DNA from 3 places in the Lysinibacillus sp. JNUCC 51 genome. Region 2 is predicted to be linked to each of the others. Evidence: riboswitches for the same ligand, from Rfam matches in the RefSeq annotation. Region 2 holds a riboswitch; each other region holds the start of a gene.
The links. Region 2 has a riboswitch for thiamine pyrophosphate ahead of thiC (phosphomethylpyrimidine synthase ThiC). Riboswitches for the same ligand answer to the same signal wherever they lie in the genome.
Positions count from the first base shown of each region.

Region 1: linked by a shared signal. The riboswitch ahead of JNUCC51_RS23805 (ABC transporter substrate-binding protein) and the one ahead of thiC (phosphomethylpyrimidine synthase ThiC) in region 2 are both predicted to bind thiamine pyrophosphate.
Region 3: linked by a shared signal. The riboswitch ahead of thiM (hydroxyethylthiazole kinase) and the one ahead of thiC (phosphomethylpyrimidine synthase ThiC) in region 2 are both predicted to bind thiamine pyrophosphate.

Region 1 covers NZ_CP065545.1:4,913,254-4,917,670, forward strand. Annotated here, with positions in the region: gene JNUCC51_RS23790 (MFS transporter) at 1-209, opposite strand, end outside; gene JNUCC51_RS23795 (hypothetical protein) at 219-455, opposite strand; gene JNUCC51_RS23800 (TetR/AcrR family transcriptional regulator) at 799-1,218, opposite strand; TPP riboswitch at 1,468-1,577, shown strand; gene JNUCC51_RS23805 (ABC transporter substrate-binding protein) at 1,714-2,709, shown strand; gene JNUCC51_RS23810 (thiamine-binding protein) at 2,711-3,001, shown strand; gene JNUCC51_RS23815 (ABC transporter permease) at 3,001-3,771, shown strand; gene JNUCC51_RS23820 (ABC transporter ATP-binding protein) at 3,749-4,417, shown strand, end outside.
Region 2 covers NZ_CP065545.1:2,202,512-2,206,928, reverse strand. Annotated here, with positions in the region: gene JNUCC51_RS10610 (AEC family transporter) at 1-926, shown strand, start outside; TPP riboswitch at 1,366-1,480, shown strand; gene thiC (phosphomethylpyrimidine synthase ThiC) at 1,885-3,663, shown strand; gene JNUCC51_RS10600 (catalase) at 3,794-4,417, opposite strand, start outside.
Region 3 covers NZ_CP065545.1:3,638,258-3,642,674, reverse strand. Annotated here, with positions in the region: gene mbcS (acyl-CoA synthetase MbcS) at 1-1,478, opposite strand, end outside; TPP riboswitch at 1,708-1,806, shown strand; gene thiM (hydroxyethylthiazole kinase) at 1,896-2,651, shown strand; gene thiD (bifunctional hydroxymethylpyrimidine kinase/phosphomethylpyrimidine kinase) at 2,651-3,469, shown strand; gene thiE (thiamine phosphate synthase) at 3,466-4,098, shown strand.

The sequences.
Region 1 (4,417 bases), 2.4 Mb from region 2:
CCAATTGCAGTTGATAAATTCCCCAACCAGTAGCTAATTGTAAATACAAGCTTTCTCGACTCGGAATTAGTAACATCAATAATCATAGCTTGTGCGGCTGGCTGAAACATTCCTCCACAAAACATATTGATGATAAAGAATGCGGCAGAAATATATGGAAGGTTAAACCAAGGTGAATTACAAAGTGCTATAAACAGATACGAAAGCAATATACCAATTTAAGCATAAATCATTATTTTTTTTCGCCCAATTTTATCTGAAATATGCCCTCCGATAAATCCTCCAATGCCCCCGCTAATCACTATTATTATAAGAATAATACCCGTTTTAGTAGCTCCGATATTTTGAGTAAAATAAATTGCCAGAAAAGGTATAACAGCCATAGAAATAAGGCCGCCTAGAAATTGCATGACTAGGCGAAGTTTGATGTTGGGATGGATATCTCTCAATTTCATATAAATCACTCCTCGTATAATAAGTAAGCGCTTTTCCGATAAAGGAAGTGGTGGTCTCATTTACTCTTTTTATGTTTTCCTAATTGAGGCCTGCATAGCTAGGGGAGTCAAAAAGGAAATCATCCAAACTATTTTTCATGTGGAAAAAAATATTGTCTATAGATGCCGCCCAGTTTTTTGAGGTTCCTAATTTTATTGGGTACATGAGAAGGATGGAAAAGGCTTATGAATTAGAGATAGGTCCAAATAATCTTAGGGCTTGTCTCGTTATATCCTTCCACACCCTGTTTGTATACTCATCGATAAACGTTAAACGCATTCCGTTTAAAATGGATAGGTATGACTAAGTAATTAATGAAGGTGACTCTTCATAAAAGTAACCAAGCCTTTGACCTGCTTCAATAACCGGATAAATACAGTCTATGAATAATTTAACAAAATCATCTAGTTCTTTAAAAAGCTTTGGAAATCGTTCAGGTCTTGCAAGAACCTGTTGAATTAATCGTAGGTATTCACTTCTCGTTGCAAAAAGTTGCACATGACAATCTATCATTTTCTTAATTATTTCAAGAGGCTCACCTGTAAAGCGTTCTTCTATTTCAATAAAATATGGTTTGATTTCCTCCAAGGGTTCCAATATTGCCGCTTCATAAAGTTCTTCTTTTGAATTAAAATACGTAAATACGGTGCCAAAGCTAACTCCTGCTGCCTTAGCAATTTCGGCCACTTTTGTCATTTTCACTATATAATTTAATTGCGGCATTTAAAATTGTAGATCTTTTTCTTTTCTTTTTTTCATCATTAGTAAGTATCGAATTCATTTTGTTACTCCTTTCATAATAAATGATTGATTAATCAATCAAGTTTTATTGTAATTTGTTTCCATTGTCAATATAATAAAGGGTTTTTTTCTATATTTACAGGTAGTTAAAATATTTATGGCGCTTTCAGTAAATCGAGCCTTGTCATTTCCGGATAGGTATGGGTATAATAATCACGAAAAGTTCATATGGAAAGAATGTAGGGGGGCTGGTGTTGCCAGCTGAGATTGTGTCCGATAGACGCTGACCCTTTGAACCTGATTTGGCTCGTACCAGCGTAGGGAACATCTATTCAAAAAGTAAAAGTTTTTGATATTGTTTGCAAAACGTCTGGGAAGAATCCTAGGCGTTTTTTATGTTTTCAGACTTCGCTTTCTTCTGGTAAAAACATTCATCATTCATAAACACTTTCACATTACTTACTTGGAGGATTCAGCATGAAAAAATGGTTATTCATCCTGATGGCTGTACTTTTAACTTTAGTGGGCTGTAGCGAAAAAGAGGTTAAAAAGGATGCTAAAGGATTAACGAAAGTGTCAGTCGTTCTTGATTGGACACCGAACACAAATCATACAGGTTTATATGTAGCGAAAAAACTTGGCTACTTTAAGGAACAGGGCTTAGATGTTGATATTTTATTACCTGGCGAAACGGGAGCCGATCAGCTTGTGGCGTCTGGCAAGGCTCAGTTTGGAGTAAGTTATCAGGAAGGGATTACACAGGCACGTGTGCAGGATGTACCTTTAGTATCGATCGCAGCGATTATTCAACATAATACTTCTGGCTTCGCATCCACTGCATCAAAAGGCATTACGTCACCAAAGGATTTTGAAGGTAAAACATACGGTGGCTGGGGTGCACCACTTGAAAAGGCTGTACTACAATCACTAATGCAAACAAAAAATGCAGATATTAATAAGTTAGATATTGTCAATGCGGGAGATTTAGATTTCTTCACAATGATGAAAAAAGATATTGATTTTGCGTGGATTTATTATGCATGGACAGGTATTGAAGCAGAATTGCGTGGCGAAAAACTAAACATGCTATATTTAACAGATTATAGCGATCAGTTAGATTATTACACACCTGTACTTGCTACAAATGAAAAAATGATTAAGGATGATCCTGAGACGGTAAAAGCATTTGTCGCTGCTGCAGCAAAGGGTTATGAATATGCGATAAATCATCCAAAAGAAGCAGCTGATATTTTACTTGAAGCGGTACCTGATTTAGATAAGAACCTTGTCCATAAAAGTCAGGAATGGCTAGCAGATAAGTATCAAGACGACGCTGCACAATGGGGCGAGCAAAAGCTATCTGTTTGGGAAAACTACGCGAAATGGATGACAGATAACAAAGTTTTAGAGGGCGAATTTAACGCAAAACAAGCATTTACAAACGACTTTTTACCGAAAAAGGAGACGAAGTAGTATGGCAAACTCATTAATTAGTGTACAAATTATCCCGAAAACTGAAAAATATGAAGATGTTATCCCGTATGTCGATGCAGCGATTGCTGTTATAGACGCATCAGGGGTGAAATATGAAGTTCATCCGTTAGAAACGACAATGGAGGGCGAGCTATCGACTTTACTACAAATCATTGAAAAAATGAATGACAAGATGATTGAGCTTGGCGCTATCAATGTCATTACGCAAGTGAAAATTTTATATAAGCCATCAGGTATTACAATGGATACGCTAACGGAGAAATACCAGTGATGAAGCAAGCTGTTAAACAAGGAAGGACGATAATTTTTATCGCCTTCCTCTTATTCATATGGGAACTTATTGTCCGTTTTGCAGACGTGCCACATTGGCTATTGCCTACACCAAGTTCCATTTTGAAAGAAGGCTTTCAATCGTATGAGACGTTTGTGCCACATGCTTTAGCGACTATTCAATTAGCACTTCTAGGTCTTGCCATCGGAATATTATGTGGGCTAACGGTTGCCGTGCTATTACATCGTTTTACATTTGTGCGAGAGCTGTTTTATCCTATTCTCATTATGTCACAAAATGTCCCTGTGCTCGTCCTAGCACCGCTCTTAATCATTTGGTTTGGCTTTGGTTTATTGCCAAAGCTTATTATTATTTGTCTTGTGTGCTTTTTCCCAATTGTTATTTCGGCAATGGATGGCTTTCGTCAAACTTCGCCTGAACTCAAGCATTATTTTGAAATGATTGGGGCTACGAAAGCACAAACCTTTTGGAAGCTAGAATGGCCCTATGCGTACCCGGCGATTTTTTCAGGCATTAAGATTGCCGCAACGTATAGCGTTATGGGAGCTGTAATTGCGGAATGGTTGGGTGCGAAAAAGGGGATTGGTGTCTATATGACATTAGCACAATCTTCATTTCGAACAGATCGAGTGTTTGTAGCGATATTTGCCATCGTATTTTTAAGTTTATTATTATTTAGTGCTATTCAATTATTAGAAAAACTTGTTGTGAAGGGGAGAGGACGCCATGTTAAGCATTCAAAACATTGATAAATCCTTTGATGCTCTTCCGGTTATTCGCAATTTATCTTTTGAGGTGAAGGACGGGGAATTTGTTGCGATTATCGGTCCGTCAGGTAGTGGAAAAAGTACACTCTTTCAATTAATTGGTGGTGTTACTTCTATTGATAAGGGCGTTATTTTATTAAACGATACAGATATCCAGCAAAAAAGAGGGACGATTGGCTATATGCCTCAGCAGCCCTGCTTACTACCGTGGCGTACGATATTAGAAAACGTCGCGATTGTCGAGGAGCTTCATCGAAAACCAAATGTTGAACTTGCCAAGGAATGGTTAGATAAAGTAGGGCTCGCAGCGTTTGAACATGCGTATCCTAATGAGCTGTCGGGCGGTATGCAACAGCGGGTATCGTTTATTCGCGCAATTGTCAGTAATAAGCCCATTTTATGCTTAGATGAACCGTTTTCTGCACTGGATGAGTTTACAAGGCTTGAAATGCAGGCGTGGCTATTATCGATATGGGAGAAAGATCGAAAATCTATATTGTTCGTTACACATAGTATTGAGGAAGCTCTCTTTTTAGCTGATCGAATTATCGTACTCACGAAACGTCCGGCGACGGTTAAAAAGGAAATGATAGTACCTTTTGCAAGGCCACGACAAGAAGAAATTCGC
Region 2 (4,417 bases):
TGTATCTCGGTATGATATTTTTTCAAATTGTAGCTCCGATTTTAGTGCTTCTAGTGCTTGGTGCAGTTTTACAAAAGAAATTCCGCTTTAATTTAAAGGCATTATCTCAACTTATTACATATTGCTTCATGCCAGCAGCTGTTTTTGTGAATTTATATGAAACGAGTATAGAGCTGTCTGTGCTTGGGGAAGTTGCGTTATTTATTCTACTCTTTATCGGAAGCCAAATGGTGCTTAGTCACTTTCTAGTAAAGGGACTCGGTTTAGAAAAAACAGAGGCGGCAGTGTTTAAAAATAGTGTTGTCCTAATTAATTCAGGTAACTATGGTATTCCGGTGGCACAAATGATTTTCGTGACCCAGCCGATTGGAGTAGCGATTCAGGTCATTCTCGTTATATTTCAAAATATGACGACCTATACTTACGGCTTGTACAATTTAATTTCTTCAACAAAATCGGGCATGTCTATTTTGAAAGACTTCCTCAAAATGCCTATAATTCATGCACTTATTATTGGTGTTGCCATGAACTATTTTAATATCGCTATTCCGCAGTTTGTAAAAATTCCAATAGACCATGTGGCAGATGGCTTTATCGCTGTTGCATTAATAACTTTAGGGGCGCAACTATCACAGCTTGAAATCAAATCCATGTTTAATAAGCTTGTATTCATTAGTTGTTTTACACGACTAATCATAGGGCCAGCTGTAGCATTGTTAATCATTTTTGCGCTTGGTCTTGATGGTGTCGTGGCACAATCACTTTTTATAGCTAGTTCGTTCCCGACATCAAGAAATAGCTCTAGTCTGGCATTAGAATATGACGTAGAATCGGCAACTGCTGCACAAACTGTTTTGTTTTCAACGATTGTGAGCTGTATTACAGTGACGATTGTGATTTACGTAGCGGAGCTGTTGTTCACCTAACTGCTGGGTGTTATTCGGAATAAGATAGGGTGACAGCCCATCTTGAGTAAGTGGCTATCCTTCTGATATTTTAAAATAGGCTAATCATTAAAAAGTTAGGGATCATATGTTTAAAAACGTATTTAATGTAAATAGTTTGATTGGAGTGGAGGATGGGTGACTCCTTGGGGATTAGCGAATAGAGGAACGAAGGCTAAAATCATCACGTCCTGTGATAACGCCTTCGTGACCAACATCGTGTTGGCCCGAGACTCTGGAGCGAAGCGAAGCGGCTCATCGGACGCCCCCAGGAAGCTCTGCTCTGCGCGAAAGCGAAGCGACAGCAACAAAGCGCCCAGCCGGAACGGAAATCAACCACACGTTTTAATGATAAGCCAAAAATAATCAAATGAAGCTTCCATCTCTTAGCAATATCTGCTACACTATCATCAAACTTAATAGTATTAACTAGGGGAGTCTGATGAGTCAGGCTGAGAGGGAAACGCATAGAGGTTTCTTGACCCTTTGGACCTGATCTGGCTCATACCAGCGTGGGAAAGTTAACCATTATTGCAACCATGTTATTTGCAATAACTATACCTTTACATTCTTAGCCGGATCCAAATTTTTTTTTGGATTCGGCTTTTGTCTTCATTCAGCGAAAGAGTCCTATCTTTGAAGGTGATGAGATGAATGTGGTTAAGATTCCTTATCAGTGGGTGCCAAACACCTGCTGAAAATAGAGGAACTCAGTCTAAGAACGCCAAGTCCTGTGGCAACGACTGAGTGACCAACATCATGCTGCTGACGCTATGCTTTCGCGCAAAAAACATCTGTTGGCCTAAAGCCTCCGGCGGATGTCACGGATTTTCAAAGGAATGAAATGTGCGGGCACAATTACGCCAAGGCGAAATTGATTTTCTGTTGGGGTGAGCTAGATTCGGTCCTTGTATAAATGTAAAAGGGAGCGAAGTAGTTTATGACAACAGTTAGCGACAAGAATATTACGATTATGTCAAGTTTTGAAGGAAGTAAAAAAGTTTATGTAGAAGGTTCTCGACCAGATATTTTAGTGCCAATGCGTGAAATTGGTCTAAGTCCAACGACAGGAAGCTTCGGTGAAGAGGAAAATGCGCCAGTACGTGTTTATGATACGAGTGGCCCGTACACTGATCCTGCTTATAAAGTGGATATTACGAAAGGATTGCCAGCTTTACGTAGTGCATGGATCAAAGAACGCGGTGACGTTGAAGAATACGAAGGTCGAACTATCAAGCCAGAAGATAATGGATTCCGCAAAGCGGATGATCCACGAATGAATGAAAATGTTTTTCCGGATTTATCTAGAAAGCCTTTGCGTGCGAAGAAAGGTAAAAATGTAACACAGCTTCACTATGCACGAAAGGGAATTATTACTCCAGAAATGGAATTTGTGGCGATTCGTGAAAATATGGATCCAGAATTTGTGCGTTCAGAGATCGCGGCAGGACGTGCTATTTTGCCATCAAATATTAATCACCCTGAGGCTGAGCCAATGATTATTGGACGTAACTTCCACGTGAAAATTAACGCCAATATTGGAAATTCAGCGGTGTCATCCTCTATTGCAGAAGAGGTAGAGAAAATGACGTGGGCTACACGCTGGGGTGCTGATAACATTATGGATTTATCTACTGGTAAGCATATTCATACGACACGTGAATGGATTATCCGTAATGCCGCGGTGCCAGTAGGGACAGTGCCGATTTATCAAGCGCTAGAAAAAGTAAATGGTGTGGCAGAGGATTTAACGTGGGAGGTGTATCGTGATACGTTAATCGAACAGGCTGAGCAAGGTGTTGATTACTTCACGATTCATGCAGGGGTATTGCTACGCTATGTGCCATTAACGGCTAATCGTGTAACAGGCATAGTGTCTCGTGGGGGCTCGATTATGGCGCAGTGGTGTTTATATCACCATCAAGAGAGCTTCTTATATACTCATTTTGAGGAAATCTGCGAAATTATGAAAACCTATGATGTTGCCTTCTCTTTAGGTGATGGTTTACGTCCGGGTTCAATAGCAGATGCAAATGATGAGGCTCAATTTGCAGAGTTGGAAACGCTAGGGGAATTAACGCAAATTGCCTGGAAGCATGATGTACAGGTGATGGTAGAAGGACCAGGGCATGTACCGATGCATCTTATTAAAGAGAATATGGACAAGCAGTTAGAGGTGTGTAAGGAAGCTCCTTTCTATACTTTAGGGCCACTGACAACAGATATTGCTCCTGGCTATGACCATATTACATCGGCAATTGGTGCTGCGATGATAGGTTGGTTTGGTACGGCAATGCTATGTTATGTGACGCCTAAAGAGCATCTAGGCTTACCAAATCGTGAGGATGTTCGTGTAGGAGTTATTACGTATAAAATTGCTGCACACGCTGCAGATTTAGCGAAAGGGCATCCGGGAGCACAGCAGCGTGACGATGCACTCTCTAAGGCGCGCTTTGAATTCCGCTGGCGCGATCAATTCAATCTTTCGTTAGATCCAGAGCGTGCAGTCGAATACCATGATGAAACGCTGCCTGCAGAAGGGGCAAAAACTGCGCACTTCTGTTCAATGTGTGGACCTAAGTTTTGTAGTATGAGAATCTCGCAGGATATCCGTAATTATGCAAAAGATCAAGACCTAAATACGACTGAAGCGATCCACAAAGGTATGCAGGAAAAGGCTGAGGAATTTAAAAAGGCAGGCAGTCAAATTTATCAATAATTATCAAAGGGCTTGTGTCTATCAAATTAGGCACAAGCTTTTTTGTCGTTAAGATAAAAAAGCTCCATGTGAAGTTGTGCCCTTCACATGGAGTAGAAAGTTGGATTTGGATATCAATAATAGTGGAAAATTAGACGTTAGTTGGTTGTTTTACGTATGGGTTTGAAAGATCTACGCCTTCTAATGAAAGACCCATAGCTTTTGCTACCCCTTCACCATATGCTGGATCAGCTAAATAGCAGTGAAGGATATGACGACGTTTGATGAACTCTTCAACTGACGCCATATCATTAGCAGTATTTTCGAATAGGCGTTGTTGCTCTTCGGCAGTCATTAGGCGGAATAATTTACCTGGTTGCTCGAAGTAGTTGTTGTCGTCTTCACGGAAGTCGTGGATACCAGCATTACCGTCAATACGTAATTCAGGCTCTTTGTAGTCTAGATTATGCTCCCATTCACCATAGCTATTTGGTTCATAGCCTAAAGTTGAACCAAGGTTGCCATCGAAACGCATAGCACCATCGCGGTGGAACGTACGGAATGGGCATTTTGGTGCGTTTACAGGAAGCATGTAGTGGTTCACACCTAAACGGTAGCGTTGTGCATCCGCATATGCAAAGATACGACCCTGTAACATTTTGTCTGGCGAGAAGCTGATACCAGGGATAATGTTAGAAGGGGCAAATGCAGCTTGCTCAACTTCAGCAAAGTAGTTGTCCGGGTTTTTATTTAACTCGAATTCACCCACAGGAAT
Region 3 (4,417 bases), 1.4 Mb from region 2:
TTATAAGGGGCTGTTAAAGTTTTTACATGGCTTTGTAGTTTTTTTATAAGTGCTTCATCTCCAACTACTCCATCAGAGAGCACAACAAATGCTTTTACTAGATTTCCACGAATTCCATCTGGACTCGCCACAACAGCAGTTTCTTTTACTGCTGGATGCTTAATTAATGCATCTTCTACCTCAAATGGGCCAATCGTATACCCAGACGAAATGATGACATCATCGCCACGTCCTTCAAACCAAAAATACCCATCCTTATCTTTATATGCACGATCTCCAGTAATATACCAATCTCCTCTAAACTGTAAATTTGTACGTTCTGGATCGTTTAAATATTTCTTAAATAAAGCGGGTGTTTCACAGTGTACAGCAATATCTCCAACTTCTCCAATTGCAGTAGGATTTCCAAAATCATTGATAATTTCAACAGTATTACCCGGAGTAGGTTTGCCCATTGAGCCCATTCTAGCCTCCATCCCTACCATTGTACCAACAAGTAATGTATTCTCTGTTTGTCCATAACCATCTCGTACTTGTAGATTAAAGACCTCGGAAAATACTTTTATCACTTCACTATTTAAAGGTTCACCCGCTGACACAGCCTGACGTATTGTACTTAAATTGAAGTCTTGCAAATTTTCAAGACCTGCCATAAATCTGTATTCGGTCGGTGTGCAACACAGAATATTAATATTGAATTTTTCAAGCAATGCAAGATATTTCGCCGCATCAAAGTGACCTTTGTAAACAAATGCTGTTGCACCACTTCCTAAAGTAGCAAGGAACGGGCTCCAAATCCATTTTTGCCATCCTGGAGCTGCTGTAGCCCAAACAATGTCGCCTTCTTGTACACCTAACCAATTTGGAGCAGTAGTTCGTAAGTGCGCATAACCCCAGCTATGTGTATGAACAGCTGCCTTTGGATTGCCTGTTGTACCACTCGTATAAGCTAAAAATGCAATGTCTGTACTCTTAGTCGGTGTAGAACTTATGTAAGTCGTAGGTTGATTTTGCATTTTTTCTAGCAACGGCTGCCAAGGTTCGTGTGCATGACCAATGACAAATTGCTGTAGTTCTTGTAAATTCCCCACACTATCGAATTGTTCAATATAAGGCTCAAATGCAACAACGCCTTTTGCATTGGCATGATTAATTCGATATTCAATATCCTTTGTTCTTAGCATTTCCGAACTAGGGATAATAGTTAAACCTGCCTTTAAGGCGGCAATATAGACGATATACGCTTCAACTGATCTTGGTACCATAACTAATATAACATCACCTTTTTTTAAACCTTGGGATGTAAATACATGCGCTGCCTGATTCGCCTTTTCAAGTAATGCTTGATATGTTAAGTACTGAATTTCCTCATCTTCGTTATAAACTAATAATGCATTTTTTGTAGCATCCTGTGCATATTTTTCAATTTCCTCTGAAATGTTATACCATTCTGGTGCGATTAAATCTTCTCTGTTCATGGCAAATGCCCCCTTTTGATACGCTCATTATAAAACTCAATTTTTATCATTTTCAATGGAATTCACTCCAATTCATTAAAGTCGTGACAACTATCATGCTCTGCTATATGGCATCAGTCACGTATTGATGCTATCCATTCGAATTTAACTTTAGTGCCGTTTTCGACATGAAGAAAAAACTCCCTATTGAACACGAATGAATAATATGGTACATTTTGGTCAACTAAAAGCATGATTGCAGGGGGACTCATTTAGAGTTGAGAAGGTAAAACCTGACCCTTTGAACCTGTTAGTTAATACTGACGTAGGGAGCAATTCACATCTATTTACTGATGAAAGGCTCTTTTGCGTGGTTTTTTCTACACGAAAAAGAGCCTTTTTTGCACGCTTACGTCCATCCAACAAGGAGGACTTAAAATGGTATTTCAAACGATCCGTAAACAAAATCCACTTATTCATTGCATTACTAATTATGTTGTGGCTAATTTTCAAGCAAATGGCTTATTAGCAATAGGTGCTTCTCCAGTCATGGCTGATGACAGTCATGAGGTTGAAGAAATGGTCGCAATTGCCTCAGGCTTACTGATAAATATCGGTACCCTTAACGAACGAATGAAAGAATCAATGTTACTCGCAGGAAAAAAAGCAAATGCTCTTGGTATTCCCGTTTTTTTAGATCCTGTCGCTGCTGGTGCAACAACTTACCGCAAACAAACGGTACAGCAATTACTGGAGAACATAAAATTTGCGGCTATTCGTTGTAATATTGGAGAGCTTGCTGCTATAGCCAATGTAGAATGGCAACAAAAAGGCGTAGATAGTGGTAGTGGTTCAATTTCTTTAGAAGTTGAGGCACAAAAAGTAGCTCAACTCTACAATTGTATTGTTATTGTGACCGGCGAAGAGGATTTTATTACTGATGGCAAACATCAGCAATGGGTTACAGGTGGAACTTCTCAAATGACAGAAGTTACTGGAACAGGTTGCTTATTGAGTGCAATTTGCTGTGCTTCCTACGCTGCAGGAAATAAACCATTTGACCAATTAATAGAAACATTATCGCTTTATAAAAAAGTAGCAGAGCAAGCCGCTTCTTTAACACAATATATTGGCGATTTTCAAATTGCAGTATTGAATGAACTACATCGCCTTTCCAAGGAAGGTGAAGAATGATGCATATTGTAACGACAATTGCTGGTTCAGATAGTGGTGGCGGTGCAGGTATTCAGGCTGATTTAAAAACATTTCAGGAATTAAAGGTATTTGGTACGTCTGTTATTACAGCTTTAACCGCCCAGAATACTCTTGGTGTATCGGATGTCTTACCAATTGAAGTTAGTTTTGTTGAAAAACAACTCCAAGCACTAGTTGAAGATTTTTCAATAAGCGCCGTTAAAACTGGAATGCTGTTTTCTTCTGAAATAATCCAATCAATTTCACAGATTTTAGCTGAAATAAATATTCCGCTTATTGTAGATCCTGTCATGATTGCAAAAGGTGGCGAAAGCTTATTACAGCAAGAAGCAATTGAAGCATTACGCAATTATTTGCTACCTTTAGCAACAATCGTAACACCGAACATTCCTGAAGCCGAAACCCTTTCTGGAAGGAAGATCAATTCTTTAGCAGATATTAAAGAAGTAGCTAAGGTCTTATTACAAATGGGCGTTCAATGCGTCATTATTAAAGGCGGTCATTTAGTGAATGAATGTTATGCTACAGATTATGTATTTTTCCAAGATGGTCATTCATTTTCCATGAAGTCCACTCGTATTGCAACAAAAAATACGCACGGTACAGGCTGTACGTTTTCCGCTGCACTAACTGCTTTTCTTGGTCGTGGACTACTTTTAGAAGAAGCGATTAAGGAAGCTAAAAAATTTATTCAATTAGCAATAACTCATGATTTATCTATTGGTAATGGCCATGGTCCTACAAATCATTTCGCTTATCAAAACTTTAAGGATTCTTGCGAGGTGATCATTTCATGAAACGTGACGATTTACAGCTATATTTTATAATGGGTACAGGTAATGTTTTAAATCAAGAACCATTAAACGTTTTAGAGAAAGCTCTGCAATCTGGAATTACTATGTTTCAATATCGGGAAAAAGGACTAAATGCACTCACTGGGCAAGCCTATGAAGATTTTGCTCGCAAATGTCAAAAGCTCTGTCAACAGTATCATATCCCGTTTATCGTCAACGATAATGTAGAGCTAGCAATAAAACTTAGAGCGGATGGCGTTCATATTGGACAAGAGGATTTTCCCGTGTCGATGGTACGTAAAAAAATCGGTAATATGATTCTAGGTGTTTCTGTCCATTCACAAGCTGAATTACAAACGGCTCTACAATATGGTGCTGATTATGTAGGAATTGGTCCAATTTTTCCAACCACTTCTAAAAGCGATGCCAAACCACCTCGTGGAACTGATTTTTTACAGCAAGTTCGGATACAATATCCTGAGCTCCCTATCGTTGCAATTGGAGGTATTAATCGCTCTAATGCTCATACGGTATTTAAAGCAGGTGCGGATGGAATAGCAGTTATTTCTGCAATTTGCCAAAGTGAGGATATTTCAAATACAGTCTCTACACTTAAATCATTTGTAGGATAAAGTGAAACTTTAATCAGGGGTCTTTTTACCCCACTGAGTTTACGGGTAGTTAACTCCACCTATTTCTTTGCTCTCATTGAATTGAAATGGGAGGAACTGACGCTTCTCTTTTGATATAGATAAATTAATTACTGCCCGTTAAAACGGGATAAAGTGAAACTTTAATCAGTGGGAGGTCTTTCCCCACTGATTATTAGTCTTCACCAATCGGGTTTTTACGGGCAGTTAGCACCACCTATTTCTTTGCTCTCATTGAATTGAAATGGGAGGAACTGACGCTTTTCTTTTGATATAGATAAATTAATTACTGCCCGTTAAA